Regions from separate parts of the Halopseudomonas sp. genome, predicted to be linked through region 2. Evidence: predicted binding sites of a transcription regulator. Region 2 holds the regulator's gene; the other holds the start of a gene.

Region 1 (7,242 bases), on a different contig from region 2:
GGCTAACTATAGGCTACATCCGTGGGTTTATCGGCGAACGGAAACATTTCGATAAGTCCGGTTGCTGCTGACTGATCAAGCAGACCGATAGCGCTGGTGGCGCCGCTGAGACAGGCGCATGCTATTCACTCTATTTATTGTCAGCAAGACTGCGCATAAGTAACGCAGCGTATTTCAAGAGGAGACATCGCATGCAGGACCTTCAGGGCAAAGTGGCAGTAATCACCGGTGGCGGCAGTGGCCTGGGCCGCGAACTGGCGCTGTGCTGCGCCGCACGCGGCATGAAGCTGGTGTTGGGCGATGTGGACGAGCGCGGTATGCAGGAAACGCTGCGCCTGGTCGAAGAAGCTGCGCCGGGCACCGAATCCGCCACCATGCGTCTGGATGTCTCCAAGCTGGAACAGGTACAGGCGCTGGCCGATCTGTGCAAATCACGCTTTGGTGGCGCGCACCTGCTGTTCAACAATGCTGGCGTCAGCGTTGGTGGGGCAGCCTGGGAAAACACTGTCGATGACTGGGAATGGGTCATGGGCGTTAACCTGTATGGCGTAGTCTGGGGCGTCAAGGTGTTTACCCCGATCATGCTGGAACAAGGTGAAGGTCATATCGTCAACACCGCGTCTGCGGCGGGTTGGGTGAACGGCCCGAACATGTCGGTTTACAACGTAACCAAGCATTCGGTTGTTGCGCTGTCAGAAACGCTGGCGCTGGACCTGCGCGACGTAGGTGCCAACATCGGCGTTACCTGCCTGTGCCCGGCGTTCTTCCCCACGGGAATCTCCGAGTCCGAACGCAACCGTCCGGCCGATAAGGCCGACACCGTCGCCCTCAGCGAAACGGCGCTCAAGCGCTCCGAAATGACCAAGGCCGCGGTCGCCAAGGGCAAGATTCAGGCGTCGGACGTAGCGGAAATGACCGTCAAGGCGGTTGAGGCTGATCAGTTCTACGTATTCCCGCATCGCAAGATCAAGCAACTGATTGCTCTGCGCGCGCAGGCAGCGGACAACGAGCAGACTGTGTTCGACTCGATGAATCCGTAAAGCCTCGGGCGCGCCACGTCCAGGCCTCACGCGGGGCCTGGGCAGGGTGCGTTGACCACCCCACCTCGCGGACGCGACATGTCGCGTCCCTGCGGCGGCAGGGCAGGTGGTTTCCGGGAAGGTCGAGCTCCCGCTCGACCAGCAGGCAGGGATGCAACGACGTGGCCGAGTTGGAACTCGGCCTTCCCGGCGTTCAGCCAGCCAACGCCAGCTTCTGCCTGCTGACTCGCGCTGGCTCCCCTAACACAAACCCTTCCACCGCCGCACGGGTATCCTGCAGCGCGGTCTTGTGCTCCATCTCCAAAAAATGCCCGGTATGCGCGATGCTGACAAAGCGCGCATTGGTCGCCAACTCCCCGAAGCAGCGTGCGTCCTCCGCGCTGGTGTACTTGTCCCAGGCGCCATTGACGAACAGCAGCGGAATATCGATGTTGCGCACGCAGCTCATGTATTGCCCAGCATCCAGCTCCAGCACCTGACGAATATGGAACAGCATCTGGCTGTACTCGTGTTCATCCAGGCTGCTGACGTGGCGAAAGTTGCAGCGCTTGTACAGTGAGGGCAGATACTCACCGATGGTGTCGTTGATCAGCATGGCAACCGCCTGCCGGTCGCAGGCCGCCAGATGCGTCTTGCCACGGCTCAGATAGTCCTGCATGTGCGGGTTCAGGATGGGTGAGAACGAGGTAATCACCGCACGTTGAATGCGCGATGGCCGCTGCGCCAGTGCCAGCATCGTCGCCACGCCACCCCACGAGAACGACAGCATCTGGTCGGCACGAAAGTGCTCGATCAGATCCAGCAGAATCAGCGCCTCGTCTTCCTTGCCGATCAGCGGCATGGACGGATTGTATGCGCGCGAGTGACCGCTGTACGGCTGATCGAACAACACCACGTTGCACAGTGGCTGCAGGTAACGCAGGGTCTGGCCGAAGGAAGCGCTGGTCGCCAGTGAGCCGTTGACCAGAATGATGGTCGTGTCGCTGGCGGGGTTGGGGTAGAACCAGGTGTGCACCTTCAAATCACGGTGCACGCGAATAACAGCTTTCTCAGCGTACATGGGCACCTCGATATCAGTGGGGTTGCCGACGCAGGGCGCCAGCGGGTTGCCCACAGCTAACCCCAGCCAGATGACAGGGGCGTTGCATCGGGGTGCCGTCTGTCCGTGTTCATCAGGGTGTCATCTGCTGGTGATTTGACGCCGCGCTAAAGTTTTCTCTTGTGGTGCCGAAATGGTGGCATGGGGAGGGTGCGCCAGCTAATAAGCAAGGCTGGCGATACCATCATTTTGTAGTCGGTCTTCACTGAGAGTCATGCCATGGCCTTGACCGTCAATACCAATGTCGCGTCGCTGAACGCGCAGCGCAATTTGGGCAGTTCATCCAGCAGCCTGCAAACGTCGCTTGAGCGGCTGTCGTCTGGCTCGCGGATTAACAGCGCGAAAGACGATGCAGCCGGCCTGCAGATATCCAATCGGCTGACCAGTCAGATTCGCGGCCTTGGCGTGGCGGTCAAAAACGCCAACGACGGCATCTCGCTGGCGCAGACCGCCGAAGGTGCCCTGCAGGAATCCACCAGCATTCTGCAGCGCATGCGCGATCTGGCGCTGCAGGCGGCCAACGGCGGCAATGGCGACTCTGAGCGCAAGGCGCTGAACGATGAAATGGTGCAGCTGAAAAACGAGCTGGATCGGATATCCACGACGACCAAGTTCGGCAGCAAATCGCTGTTCGACGGCAGCTTCTCGGAAAATATTCAGGTCGGCGCTCAGGCGAACGAAACCATCAGTGTCAAGATCGACAGCTTCCGCACCACCGATCTGGGCACCAAGGGCTCGCGTGATGCCACTGCTGCGTCGTTGGTGGCGGGGAGTGCGCCGGCGAGTTTGACTGTGGGTGCAGGTGGCGCGTCGACGGCGGCATCGGTGCAGGGTGTGGGGGTGGCTCAGACCAACTTCAGTACTACTGCGGTGGAGGTTGTTGGTACGGAGGATCTGAGTGGGGGGGGGGTGATTGATATTTCTAACTTCAACTTCAACTCAGACGTGACCACTACTGCCACCGGTTCGGTTATTCGGGATGTTGACTTCACCTATGGATCGTTTAGTAGCGTTTCGGATTTGGTAGACGACTTCAACCAGCAAATCACGACTAATTATGGTGCTGATCCAGGCGGTAACTTAATTGAGGCGTTTGATGACGGTAACGGGCATTTTGGTGTTCGGTTACTCAATCCAGATGCTGGTGCTGATTTGCTTATCTCCCAAAACTTTGCAGCGTTTGCTGGATTACCGACCAGCATAATTTCCCCCGCAGATCAGTCCAGTAGTCTATCCATTGACTTAGGCGGCACCTCACAAACTATCACGCTAGATCAGCAATACGCCGACGCCGCAACCATGGCGAACGCAATCCAGACTCAGATTAATGGCGGCAGCCTGAATGGTCTGGTTACCGTATCTGAATCCGGTGGCGTGCTTAGCCTGCAGCAGACGGGGAACTTGGGTGGTGAAACGCTGGCTGTAACGGGTGCTGCTGCCGATGCGGTATTTGGCGCTGGTCGTACGGAAACCCCCGGCACGGGTGGTAGCGTCGGTGGCTTTACGCTGGCGCTTGGCACCGGCACGGCGCAGACCATCAATATCGATCAGGCCAACTACACCACGCTGGAATCGCTGGCAGACAATATCAACCAGCAGATCGCCAACAACGCGACCCTGGTGGGTGAGGTGCGCGCCACGGTCAGCGAGGGCAAACTGCAGTTTGTCACCACCGACAAAGGTACCGACGCAACCATTACTCTGGGCGCGTTGGCTGGCAACAGTGGTTTGACCGACCTCGGCTTTACCGATGGCGCAACCGCCAGCGGTTTGGACGAAGGAGCGCGTGATACTTCCGTGGAGCAGCTGGATATCACCACGGCAGCGGGCGCTCAAGCGGCGATCAGCACAATCGACGCGGCGCTGAGTGAAATCGACGTTACCCGCGCCTCGCTTGGTGCTATTCAGAACCGCTTCGATTCGACCATCAGCAACCTGCAGAACGTCGCCGAGAACGCCTCCGCCGCCCGCGGTCGGATTCAGGATACGGACTACGCCGCAGAAACCGCCAATCTGACCAAGAACCAGATCCTGCAGCAGGCCGGCACGGCGATTCTCGCCCAGGCCAATCAGCTGCCGCAGGCGGTGCTCAGTTTGCTTGGCTAAAGCGTTCACGTGCTGTACTGACAAACCCCGTTCGTGGTCGAACGGGGTTTTGTTTTTTTATGCCCTGCGAATCCGGTGTGCGGTTGCGGGAGGGCCGAGTTCCAACTCGGCCACGTCGTTGCATCCAGGCTAGCTGGTCGAGCGGGAGCTCGACCTTCCCGTTCGTCCTGCCCGACCAGCGGTCATGCTTTTGCGCTAATCAGGGCTAAAGATCGGGGTGGTTCGAACGATATAGGTAACAGCTTTGATGCAGTTGTGGCGCTGGGTTTTTGACAGTGGCCAGCAGGAAGACGCCGAGGTGGCCTAAGTCATTGATGGCAAATCAGAAAAAAAGATTGCAAAAAAGGCTAAAGGTCGCCCGGAAGGCGCCGATACAGTAATCGAATGCGAACTCAATGGGTGCCTGGGCAAAGCCGGCCCGAGGGTCGCAAGCTCAGGCAAACATCACTAGGTCGAGGTACTTATCATGGCTCTTACAGTCAACACGAACGTAGCTTCCCTGAACGCCCAGCGTAACCTGGGTTCTTCCTCCAGCAGTCTGGCTACTTCCCTGGAGCGTCTGTCCTCCGGTTCGCGCATCAACAGCGCCAAAGACGACGCCGCAGGTCTGCAGATCTCCAACCGTCTGACCAGCCAGATCAACGGTCTGAACGTTGCCGTCAAGAACGCCAACGACGGTATCTCCCTGGCACAGACCGCTGAAGGCGCTCTGCAGGAGTCCACCAACATTCTGCAGCGTATGCGTGACTTGGCTCTGCAGGCTGCCAACGGCGGTAACGGCGACTCCGAGCGTAAGGCTCTGAACGACGAAGTCGTACAGCTGAAGAACGAACTGGACCGTATCTCCACTACCACCAAGTTCGGCAGCAAGTCGCTGTTCGACGGTAGCTTCGCCGAGAACATCCAGGTTGGCGCACAAGCCAACGAAACCATCAGCGTCAAGATCGGCAGCTTCCGTACTACCGATCTGGGCACCACTGCCAGCCGTGACGCCACCAAGGCATCTCTGACTGCCGGTGCTGAGCCGACTTCGCTGACTATCTCTACTGGTTCTGCGGGCTCTGCACAGGTTGACGGTACTGCTTCCACTTATGCAGGCGCTGCTCCGGCTCGTTTGGACTTTGACGATAGCAACGGTGACTCTTCCGACGCTAACGCTACGTTCTCGATCTCCTTCAATGGCAATACTGAGAACGTCACACTGTCTGGTGTTTACGCAGATAACGCTGCACTCGCTGGGGCAATCAACACCGCTTTGAGCGGCACAACATTGGACGGTCTGGTTACAGCAAGTGATAACGGCACTGGTGTTACCCTGACAGAGGTCGACGCCACGAACCTGTTCAGCGGTCAAGCGGTTACTGTCGGCGGCGCAGATGCAGCGGTAGTGTTTGGTGCTGGTTCTGGATCGACTGGTACTGCAGGTACACCGGCTGTTCCGGCTGTTGTCGGTAACGACCAGTTCGACATCGCTGTAAACGGTGGCACTGCTTCCACCATCACTATCGATGCTGGCACTTACACCACTCTGGAATCGCTGGCTGACAACATCAACCAGAAGATTGCGGCTGACAGCGGTCTGGCCGGTGAAGTTCGCGCCACCGTAAGTGAAGGCAAGCTGGAGTTCGTGACCACCGATACTGGTTCTGCAGCGGACATCACCATCACTGATACCACTGGTAACGTTGGTGGCGTAGCTAACCTGGGCTTCACCACTGGTGACACTGCTGCCGGTGTTGACGAAGGCGCACAGGCTGCCAACTCGGTAGAGAAGATTGACATCACTACCGTTGACGGTGCTCAGAGCGCGATCGCTACCATCGACGCGGCCCTGAAGGAAGTGGACGTGACTCGTGCCTCCCTCGGTGCGATCCAAAACCGCTTTGACTCCACCATCAGCAACCTGCAGAACGTTTCCGAGAACGCCTCCGCTGCCCGCGGTCGTATCCAGGACACCGACTACGCTGCTGAAACTGCAAACCTGACCAAGAACCAGATCCTGCAACAGGCAGGTACTGCGATCCTGGCCCAGGCCAACCAGCTGCCTCAGGCGGTTCTGAGCCTCTTGGGCTAAGAAACGATCAGGGGTAAACTGCGGGGGGAGGGCATTGGCCTTCTCCCCGCTTTGTCCGTTGCGAGGTAAGCACCATGGATATGGGTGTTATCAAACCGTTTGAAGTGACCCGTCCTGCCAACAGCGCAGCTGCGGTGGAAGCGGGTGCTGGCGCGAGCCAGGTTAAGCAGATGGATGCTGCACAGAATCGTTCTTCCTCATCCGAGCCGGTGGCTACCCAGACCCGTTCTGCGGTCGGTCAGTCGCCCGAAGCCGAGCGCGAGAAATTGCAGGCGGCGGTGTCGGATATCCAGGGTTTTGTCCAGTCGGTACGCCGTGATATCAACTTCAATCTTGATGAAGACAGTGGCCGGGTGGTGATCAATGTAACCGAGGCAACCAGTGGCGATGTGATTCGCCAGATTCCCTCGGAAGAAGCGTTGCGGTTGGCAGAGAACCTGTCGGAAATTCGCAGCGTGCTGTTCGAAGCAGAGGCCTGACTCTGCTTGCCGGTTTTGCTGGCACGCAACTTGCCTGATAGACCGGAACATTCTTTTCGGCAGGCGACTCGTCAAAAAACGGTCGCGAGGTAAGTACTATGGCTATTACCGGTATTGGCTCCGGCCTCGACATCAGCTCCATCGTTAGCGCATTGGTGAACGCCGATGGCGCGCCCAAGACGGCGCAGCTGAATCGGCTTGAGACGGCAACGACGGAGAAGTTCACCGCGCTCGGATCCTTCCGTAGTGCGTTGTCGACTTTCCAGGCTACCCTCAAGAACCTCAGTACCGCTGAAACCTACGAGAAGCGCACCGCGACCAGTGGCGATTCCAGCCTGTTCTCCGTCAAAGCAGAGTCTACGGCAGGTACCGGCAACTACAGCGTGCAGGTGTTTAACCTGGCGCAGACCAGCAAGGTTGCCCTGCAGGGTGTAGACGACCCGG
Region 2 (7,242 bases):
AGTCAAACGTTTCTTTGCCGCAGACATGCGCCAGGCGATGAAGCTGGTTCGCGATGAACTGGGCGCGGATGCGTCGATCATTGCCAATCGCCGGGTTGCCGGTGGTGTTGAGCTGACCGCTGCACTGGACTATGAGGCGCCGCGCCTGACCGCGCCGACGCCCGGCCTGGACACCGAGTTGAAGAAGACCCAGGAGCGCATCGTCGCTGCGCGCGCCGAGCTGGAAGTAGGTTCGATGGCCTCCCACGACCAGCCGCTGGTTAATCGCCAATTGTTTGGTGACACCATGCGTCACGCCGCGCGTCAGGGTTCTGTCGAGGCGCGTGATCTGCTGGATCGTCTGATTCAGGAGCCGGTTGAGCAGGCTGCGCCAGTAGCCCGTCCTGCGGCGGCTGAGGTTGCGCCCGTCGCCGCTGCCGTTGAAGACGCCAGCCTGAGCGCCATGCGTGCTGAAATTGCCGGTCTGCGTGAGATGCTGGAGTCGCAGCTGGGTGGCTTGGCGTGGGGGCAGCTCAATCAGCAAAAGCCCAAGCAGGCAGGGCTGTGGCGCCGTCTGACCCAGATGGGGTTGCCCGCGGAGGTTAGCCAGGATCTGCTGCGTCAGGTTTCTGACGTGAGCGATCCGCGTCAGGCTTGGCGCATGCTGCTGGCCTATCTGGCACATCGCGTGCCGGTGCTGCGCGAAGAGCCGCTGGATGCCGGTGGTGTGATCGCACTGGTTGGTCCGACAGGTGCTGGCAAGACCACCACGCTTGGTAAGCTGGCCGCCCGCTACGTGCTCAAGCACGGGAGTCAGCACGTTGCCCTGGTCACTATGGACACCTACCGTATTGGCGCTCACGAGCAACTGCGTACGCTGGGCCGGATTCTCAACGTGCCGGTCAAGGTGGTCGATGAAAATCAGGACCTCAACGACGTGCTGGCCGATTTTGCCGGCAAGCGCCTGGTGCTGATCGACACCGCCGGTTTGCAGGCCAATGATCCCTATCTGCGCGGTCAGCTGGATACGCTGGCGCGGCAGGGGCGCCGGGTGCGCAATCTGCTGGTGCTCGCAGCGACTAGCCAGCACCGGGTAATGAAGGCGGCCTACCATACTTACAAGGCGTGCGGCCTGTCCGGCTGCATTCTGACCAAGGTCGATGAAGCAGCTACGCTGGGTGAATCACTGGGGCTGGCGATGGAGCAGGGTTTGCCGGTAGCCTATCTGGCAGATGGCCAGCGCATTCCCGATGACATCAGTCGGGCGGTAGGGCACCAGCTGGTCAGCCGTGCAGTCAGCATGGCCGGCAACGAAGCGCCAGCAGATCAGACCATGGCGGACGTATTTGCCGGTATGATGCACACCCAGCAGGCAAGTTAAGCAACTTCACAGAATTAAGGTAATCAGCGCAGATGGGCAGCAATCATCCGGTTCAGGTAATCGCAGTCACCGGTGGCAAGGGTGGCATCGGCAAGACCAACGTGTCGGTGAACCTCAGTCTTGCTCTGGCAGAGATGGGGCGGCGGGTCGTTCTGCTGGACGCTGACCTTGGTCTGGCGAATGTCGACGTGCTGTTGGGGCTCAAGCCCAAGGCAACGCTGGCGGACGTGCTCGACGGCAAGTGTGACCTGCGCGATGTTCTGGTTACCGGTCCTGGCGGCATTCGCATTGTTCCGGCTGCCTCGGGCGCTGCCAACATGGTCAGCCTCAATCATCAGCAGCATGCGGGCCTGATTCAGGCGTTCAGCGAAATCGGTGACAACATCGACGTGCTGATCGTCGATACCGCGGCAGGTATCGGCGACTCAGTTGTCAGTTTTGTGCGCGCCGCTCAGGAAGTACTGGTGGTGGTGTGCGACGAGCCGACTTCCATCACCGATGCCTACGCCCTGATCAAACTGCTCAACCGTGATCACGGCATGACCCGTTTTCGCGTATTGGCCAATATGGTGGGCACGCCCCAGGAAGGCCGCATGGTCTTTGCTAAGCTCACCAAGGTAACTGACCGGTTTTTGGATGTTGCGCTGCAGTATGTCGGTGCGGTGCCATTCGATGAAGCGGTGCGTAAGTCAGTGCAGAAACAGCGCGCGGTGTTTGAAGCGTTCCCGCGCAGCAAAGCCTCGCTGGCCATTCGCGCCATTGCTCAGAAAGTGGATGCATGGCCGTTGCCGGCCAATCCCCGTGGGCATCTGGAGTTCTTCGTCGAGCGTTTGGTGCAGCCGACAGGATCGGGTCTATGACAGCACAGGCTGGCGGATTGAGCATGTATACACGAGCACAGAGTTCAGCAGGTCAGCAGGATCGTCTCGTCGAGCAATATGCTCCGCTGGTAAAGCGTATTGCCTATCACTTGCTGGGGCGTTTGCCATCCAGCGTTCAGGTTGAAGATTTGATGCAGGCCGGGATGATCGGCCTGCTCGAAGCCTCCCGCAAATTTGATTTCGGCAAGGGTGCCAGCTTTGAAACCTATGCCGGCATCCGCATTCGTGGTGCAATGCTGGACGAGGTGCGCAAGGGCGATTGGGCGCCTCGCTCCGTCCACCGCAACACCCGGATGGTCAGCGACGCCATGCGCGCCGTTGAAGCGCGTCTGGGACGGGACGCTAAAGATCACGAGGTTGCGGCCGAACTGGATATGAGTCTTGAGGAGTACTACGCGATCCTCAGCGATACCGCCGGCAGCAAATTGTTCAGCTTTGACGATCTACTGGAGTCAGGTGCGCCGGCCGATGTGCAGGGTGGCGAGGAGCCGCTGTCCGGTCTGCAGGATGAACGCTTTCGGGGGGCACTGATCGAAGCGATCGATACGCTTCCGGAGCGCGAGCGACTGCTTTTGTCGCTTTATTACGAGGAGGAGCTTAACCTCAAGGAAATCGGAGCGGTACTTGGTGTAAGTGAATCGCGGGTCAGCCAATTGCACAGTCAATGTGCTGCCCGGTTGCGCGCCAAGCTGGTCAGTTGGCGAAATGATTGATTTTGTCGTCAACATCCGGACAATGCTCGGATTGCTCGACAGGTAGTAGCACTGTGCCGGTCGCCAGAGGGCGACACCAAGGGCGCATCTGACCAGTCTGCTGACGTAGCAGCTGATTGCTCAGAGCTTCTTTATACGGCTTGTTTGGTTATTTGCGATGGGTTTCTGGGGTGCAGGCCTGCACATTCCCTGGTTTGTACGGAGGTCGACTTGGACAAGAACATGAAAATTCTCATCGTTGATGATTTTTCGACGATGAGGCGCATCATCAAGAACCTGTTGCGCGACCTTGGGTTTACCAACACGGCCGAAGCGGATGACGGTAATACCGCGCTGCCGATGCTGCAGAGCGGCAGCTTCGACTTTCTGGTGACGGACTGGAATATGCCGGGTATGAGCGGCATTGATCTGCTCCGCGCGGTGCGTGCTGATGACCGCCTCAAGCATCTGCCGGTACTGATGGTAACTGCCGAGGCCAAGCGTGATCAGATCATTGAGGCCGCGCAGGCGGGCGTCAATGGCTACGTGGTCAAGCCGTTTACCGCTCAGGCGCTGAAAGAGAAGATCGAAAAGATTTTCGAGCGAGTTCAGCCTAAATAATAATTAACCGGGGTAAAGGTTATGGCTTTGAGTAAAGATCCCGGCCAGGCGACTGCTCAGGAGTTTGAACATTCGCTGAAAGACAATGCGCATCAGTTGGTTGGTCATCTTGAAAGTGGCAACTTCGCTGAAGCGCTGCTGGTCATTCATGCCATCAATCAGGCACGTGATCGTGGTCTGTACCACGAAGTGGGGCAACTGACCCGCGCGCTGCACAACGCAATCGTCAATTTCCAGATCGATACCACCCACGCGCTCGGCGCCGAGTCTGAGACGTCGAAAATCTCTGATGCCTCCGATCGCCTGGACTACGTGGTTCAGCTGACCGATAAGGCCGCCAATCGCACCATGGATCTGGTGGAGGTCAGCGCGCCAAAGGTTACCGATCTGGGCCAGCAGGCCAGTGCCTTGAAAGCCGATTGGCAGCGTCTGCAGCGTCGTGAAATGGCTGCAGACGAGTTCCGCGACCTGTACCGACGGGTCGGCGAGTTTCTCGAAGACACTGAGAAAACCAGCAAAGAGCTATCGACCAATCTGAACGATATTTTGCTGGCGCAGGATTATCAGGATTTGACCGGTCAGGTCATCAAGCGCGTCACCACGCTTGTACACGATGTCGAAGAGAGCCTGGTCAATCTGGTTCGAATGGCGGGTCAAGTTGACCGCATTACCGGCATCAATCACGGCGAGACGCCGGAAGAGACAAAAAAATCCTCTTCCAAGGGTGAAGGTCCGCAAATTCATGCCGATACAAGGGAAGACGTTGTTTCCGGTCAGGATGAGGTCGACGATCTCCTGTCCAGCCTGGGATTCTGATGTCAGCTGTGACTGCCGTGCGTTTAAACAGCCGGCAGCTTGACTGTCCACGGTGGCGACCTGGCAGCAACGTTGAATGACCGCACTGCAACCGAAGGTGGTTTCGGTTGTGCATCCAGCGGTCTTCCGATAACACGCCCGAGGGGAGTGGGTGCATGAGTTTCGATGCGGATGAAGAGATTCTCCAGGACTTTCTGGTCGAGGCCGGTGAGATTCTCGAGCAGTTGTCCGAACAGTTGGTCGAGCTGGAAAACCGGCCCGACGACATGGATCTGCTTAACGCCATCTTCCGCGGCTTTCACACGGTAAAAGGTGGTGCCGGCTTTTTGCAGCTGGATGCTCTGGTCGCCTGCTGTCACATCGCCGAAAACGTGTTCGACATCCTGCGCAAGGGCGAGCGGACCGTTACCCCTGAGTTGATGGACGTGGTGCTCCAGGCGCTGGATACCGTCAACGGCATGTTTGCCCAGGTGCGCGAGAGCGAAGAGCCGACCCCCGCTGACCCCGCGCTGCTGGACGCTCTGTCTGCGTTAGCGCAACCCGAGTCTGCTGATGAAGTAGCAGAAGCCCCAGCTTCAGAACCGCAAGAGCCAGTCGCCGAACCCGACGCTGCCATGGCTCCCGCTGCGACCTCGGCACCGGCCGACGGCGACATCACCGATGACGAGTTTGAGCAACTGCTGGATGCCCTCCACGGCGATGGCAGTGCCGCGACTGCAGCGGCGAAGGTCGCGCCAGCAGCGTCTGATGCGGCATCGGACGAAATCTCTGATGATGAATTTGAAGCGCTGCTTGATGAGCTGCACGGCACAGGCAATGCACCGAGCGTGCCCGCGTCCAGCGAGCCAGCCAAAGCAGCGGCTGGTAGTGATGAAATCACCGATGACGAATTCGAAGCCTTGCTGGACCAGTTGCATGGCAAGGGTTCTGCTCCAGGCGTTGCTGATGCGCCGAGCGCAGCTGCTGCGGCTCCCGAAAGCACACCGACTGCTGAGCCGAGCGGCGGTGATCACATAACCGACGATGAATTCGAAGCGCTGCTCGATCAGTTGCACGGCAAGGGAAGTGCGCCTGGTGCTGCCGAGGCGGCTACCGCACCCGCTGCGGCAAAACCTGCGGAAAAGAAAGAACCCGCCAAGGCGCCTGAAGCCAAGGCTGCGGCGGCCAAACCGGCAGCCAAGCCTGCCCCTGCCGCTCCAGCTGCCGCCAAGCCGGCCGCCGCTGCCGAGGCACCGGCGGCGGATACCACTGTGCGGGTTGATACCGCGCGGCTGGACGAAATCATGAACATGGTCGGCGAGCTGGTACTGGTGCGTAACCGCCTGGTTCGTTTGGGCGTGTCCAGCGGCGACGAAGAACTGAGCAAGGCCGTCGGCAATCTTGATGTGGTGACTGCAGACTTGCAGATGTCGGTCATGAAGACCCGCATGCAGCCCATCAAAAAGGTCTTCGGGCGTTTCCCGCGGGTAGTCCGAGATCTGGCGCGTAACCTCAAGAAGGAAATCAACCTCGAGCTGATCGGTGAAGAGACCGACCTGGACAAAAACCTGGTCGAGGCACTGGCCGATCCGCTGGTTCACCTAGTGCGCAACTCGGTTGATCACGGTATTGAACTGCCGGACGAGCGCGAGGCCGCCGGCAAACCGCGTACCGGCAAGGTGGTGCTGGCTGCGCAGCAGGAAGGCGACCACATTCTGCTGACTATCGTCGACGACGGCCGCGGCATGGATCCGGAAATCCTGCGTGCCAAGGCGGTTGAGAAGGGCATGATGGATAAGGACGCAGCGGATCGCCTGAGCGATACCGAATGCTTTAACCTGATTCTGGCGCCCGGTTTTTCCACCAAGACCGAGATCTCCGATGTGTCCGGTCGCGGTGTTGGCATGGACGTGGTCAAGACCAAGATTTCTCAGCTCAACGGTACGATCAACATCGAGTCGACCAAAGGCCAGGGTTCGCGGATCGCGATCAAGGTACCGTTGACCCTTGCCATCATGCCGACGCTGATGGTCATGCTGGCCGATCAGGCCTTTGCTCTACCGCTGGTCAGCGTCAACGAAATCTACAGCCTCGACCTCTCGCGCACCAACGTGGTTGACGGTCAGGAAGTGATCATCGTTCGCGAGAAGGCGTTGCCGCTGTTCTACCTCAAGCACTGGCTGATGCCGGGCGTCGAGGACACCAGCGACCATTCCGCCGCCAGTGTCGTGATCGTTTCCGTCGGCACGCAGCGGGTCGGTTTCGTGGTTGACCAGTTGGTTGGTCAGGAAGAGGTTGTCATCAAGCCGCTGGGTCGGATGTTGCAAGGCACCGCTGGCATGGCTGGGGCAACTATTACCGGTGATGGTCGTATCGCCCTGATTTTGGATATCCCGAGCCTGCTGAAGCGGTATGCAAGACGCATGTGATAGCCTGAGCTGGCACTGCAATCGCGCTGATTAGGCGATACGCAGCGCCCTTTGCGGGGGAGCACAACCTCGTAAATACGATTGATGAATCATTTCATGTGCAGGATGCAGTTCAGGAGAGGGTATGGCGGTTAAGGTTCTGGTGGTCGACGATTCAGGGTTCTTTCGCCGCAGGGTGACGGAGATCCTGGCGGGCGACCCGCAAATCCAGGTAGTTGGTACTGCCAACAATGGCCGTGAAGCTATTGAGCAGACGCTGGCTTTGCACCCGGATGTGATCACCATGGACTACGAGATGCCGGTCATGGATGGCATTGAGGCGGTGCGTCAGATCATGCAGCGCTGCCCAACGCCGGTGATCATGTTCTCATCGCTGACCTACGAAGGGGCCCGCGTCAGTCTGGACGCACTTGATGCCGGTGCTGCCGACTATTTGCCGAAGAACTTCGAAGATATCTCGCGCA

The links. The regulator FliA, encoded in region 2, starts transcription of late flagellar genes. The targets are predictions, from matches to a motif close to CTAAAGTTTNNNNNNNNNNNGCCGNTAA.
Region 1: the regulator FliA is predicted to act here: its motif matches at 2,247-2,274, upstream of AAFM31_RS06600 (flagellin).

Annotation. Positions count from the first base shown of each region.
Region 1 covers NZ_JAYPMU010000006.1:89,168-96,409, forward strand. The annotation lists gene AAFM31_RS06590 (SDR family NAD(P)-dependent oxidoreductase) at 192-1,040, shown strand; gene AAFM31_RS06595 (alpha/beta hydrolase) at 1,234-2,100, opposite strand; gene AAFM31_RS06600 (flagellin) at 2,359-4,245, shown strand; gene AAFM31_RS06605 (flagellin) at 4,712-6,319, shown strand; gene AAFM31_RS06610 (flagellar protein FlaG) at 6,394-6,798, shown strand; gene fliD (flagellar filament capping protein FliD) at 6,897-7,242, shown strand, end outside.
Region 2 covers NZ_JAYPMU010000001.1:319,261-326,502, reverse strand. The annotation lists gene flhF (flagellar biosynthesis protein FlhF) at 1-1,360, shown strand, start outside; gene fleN (flagellar synthesis regulator FleN) at 1,393-2,220, shown strand; gene AAFM31_RS01470 (RNA polymerase sigma factor FliA) at 2,217-2,954, shown strand; gene AAFM31_RS01465 (chemotaxis response regulator CheY) at 3,177-3,554, shown strand; gene AAFM31_RS01460 (protein phosphatase CheZ) at 3,576-4,370, shown strand; gene AAFM31_RS01455 (chemotaxis protein CheA) at 4,526-6,778, shown strand; gene AAFM31_RS01450 (chemotaxis response regulator protein-glutamate methylesterase) at 6,903-7,242, shown strand, end outside.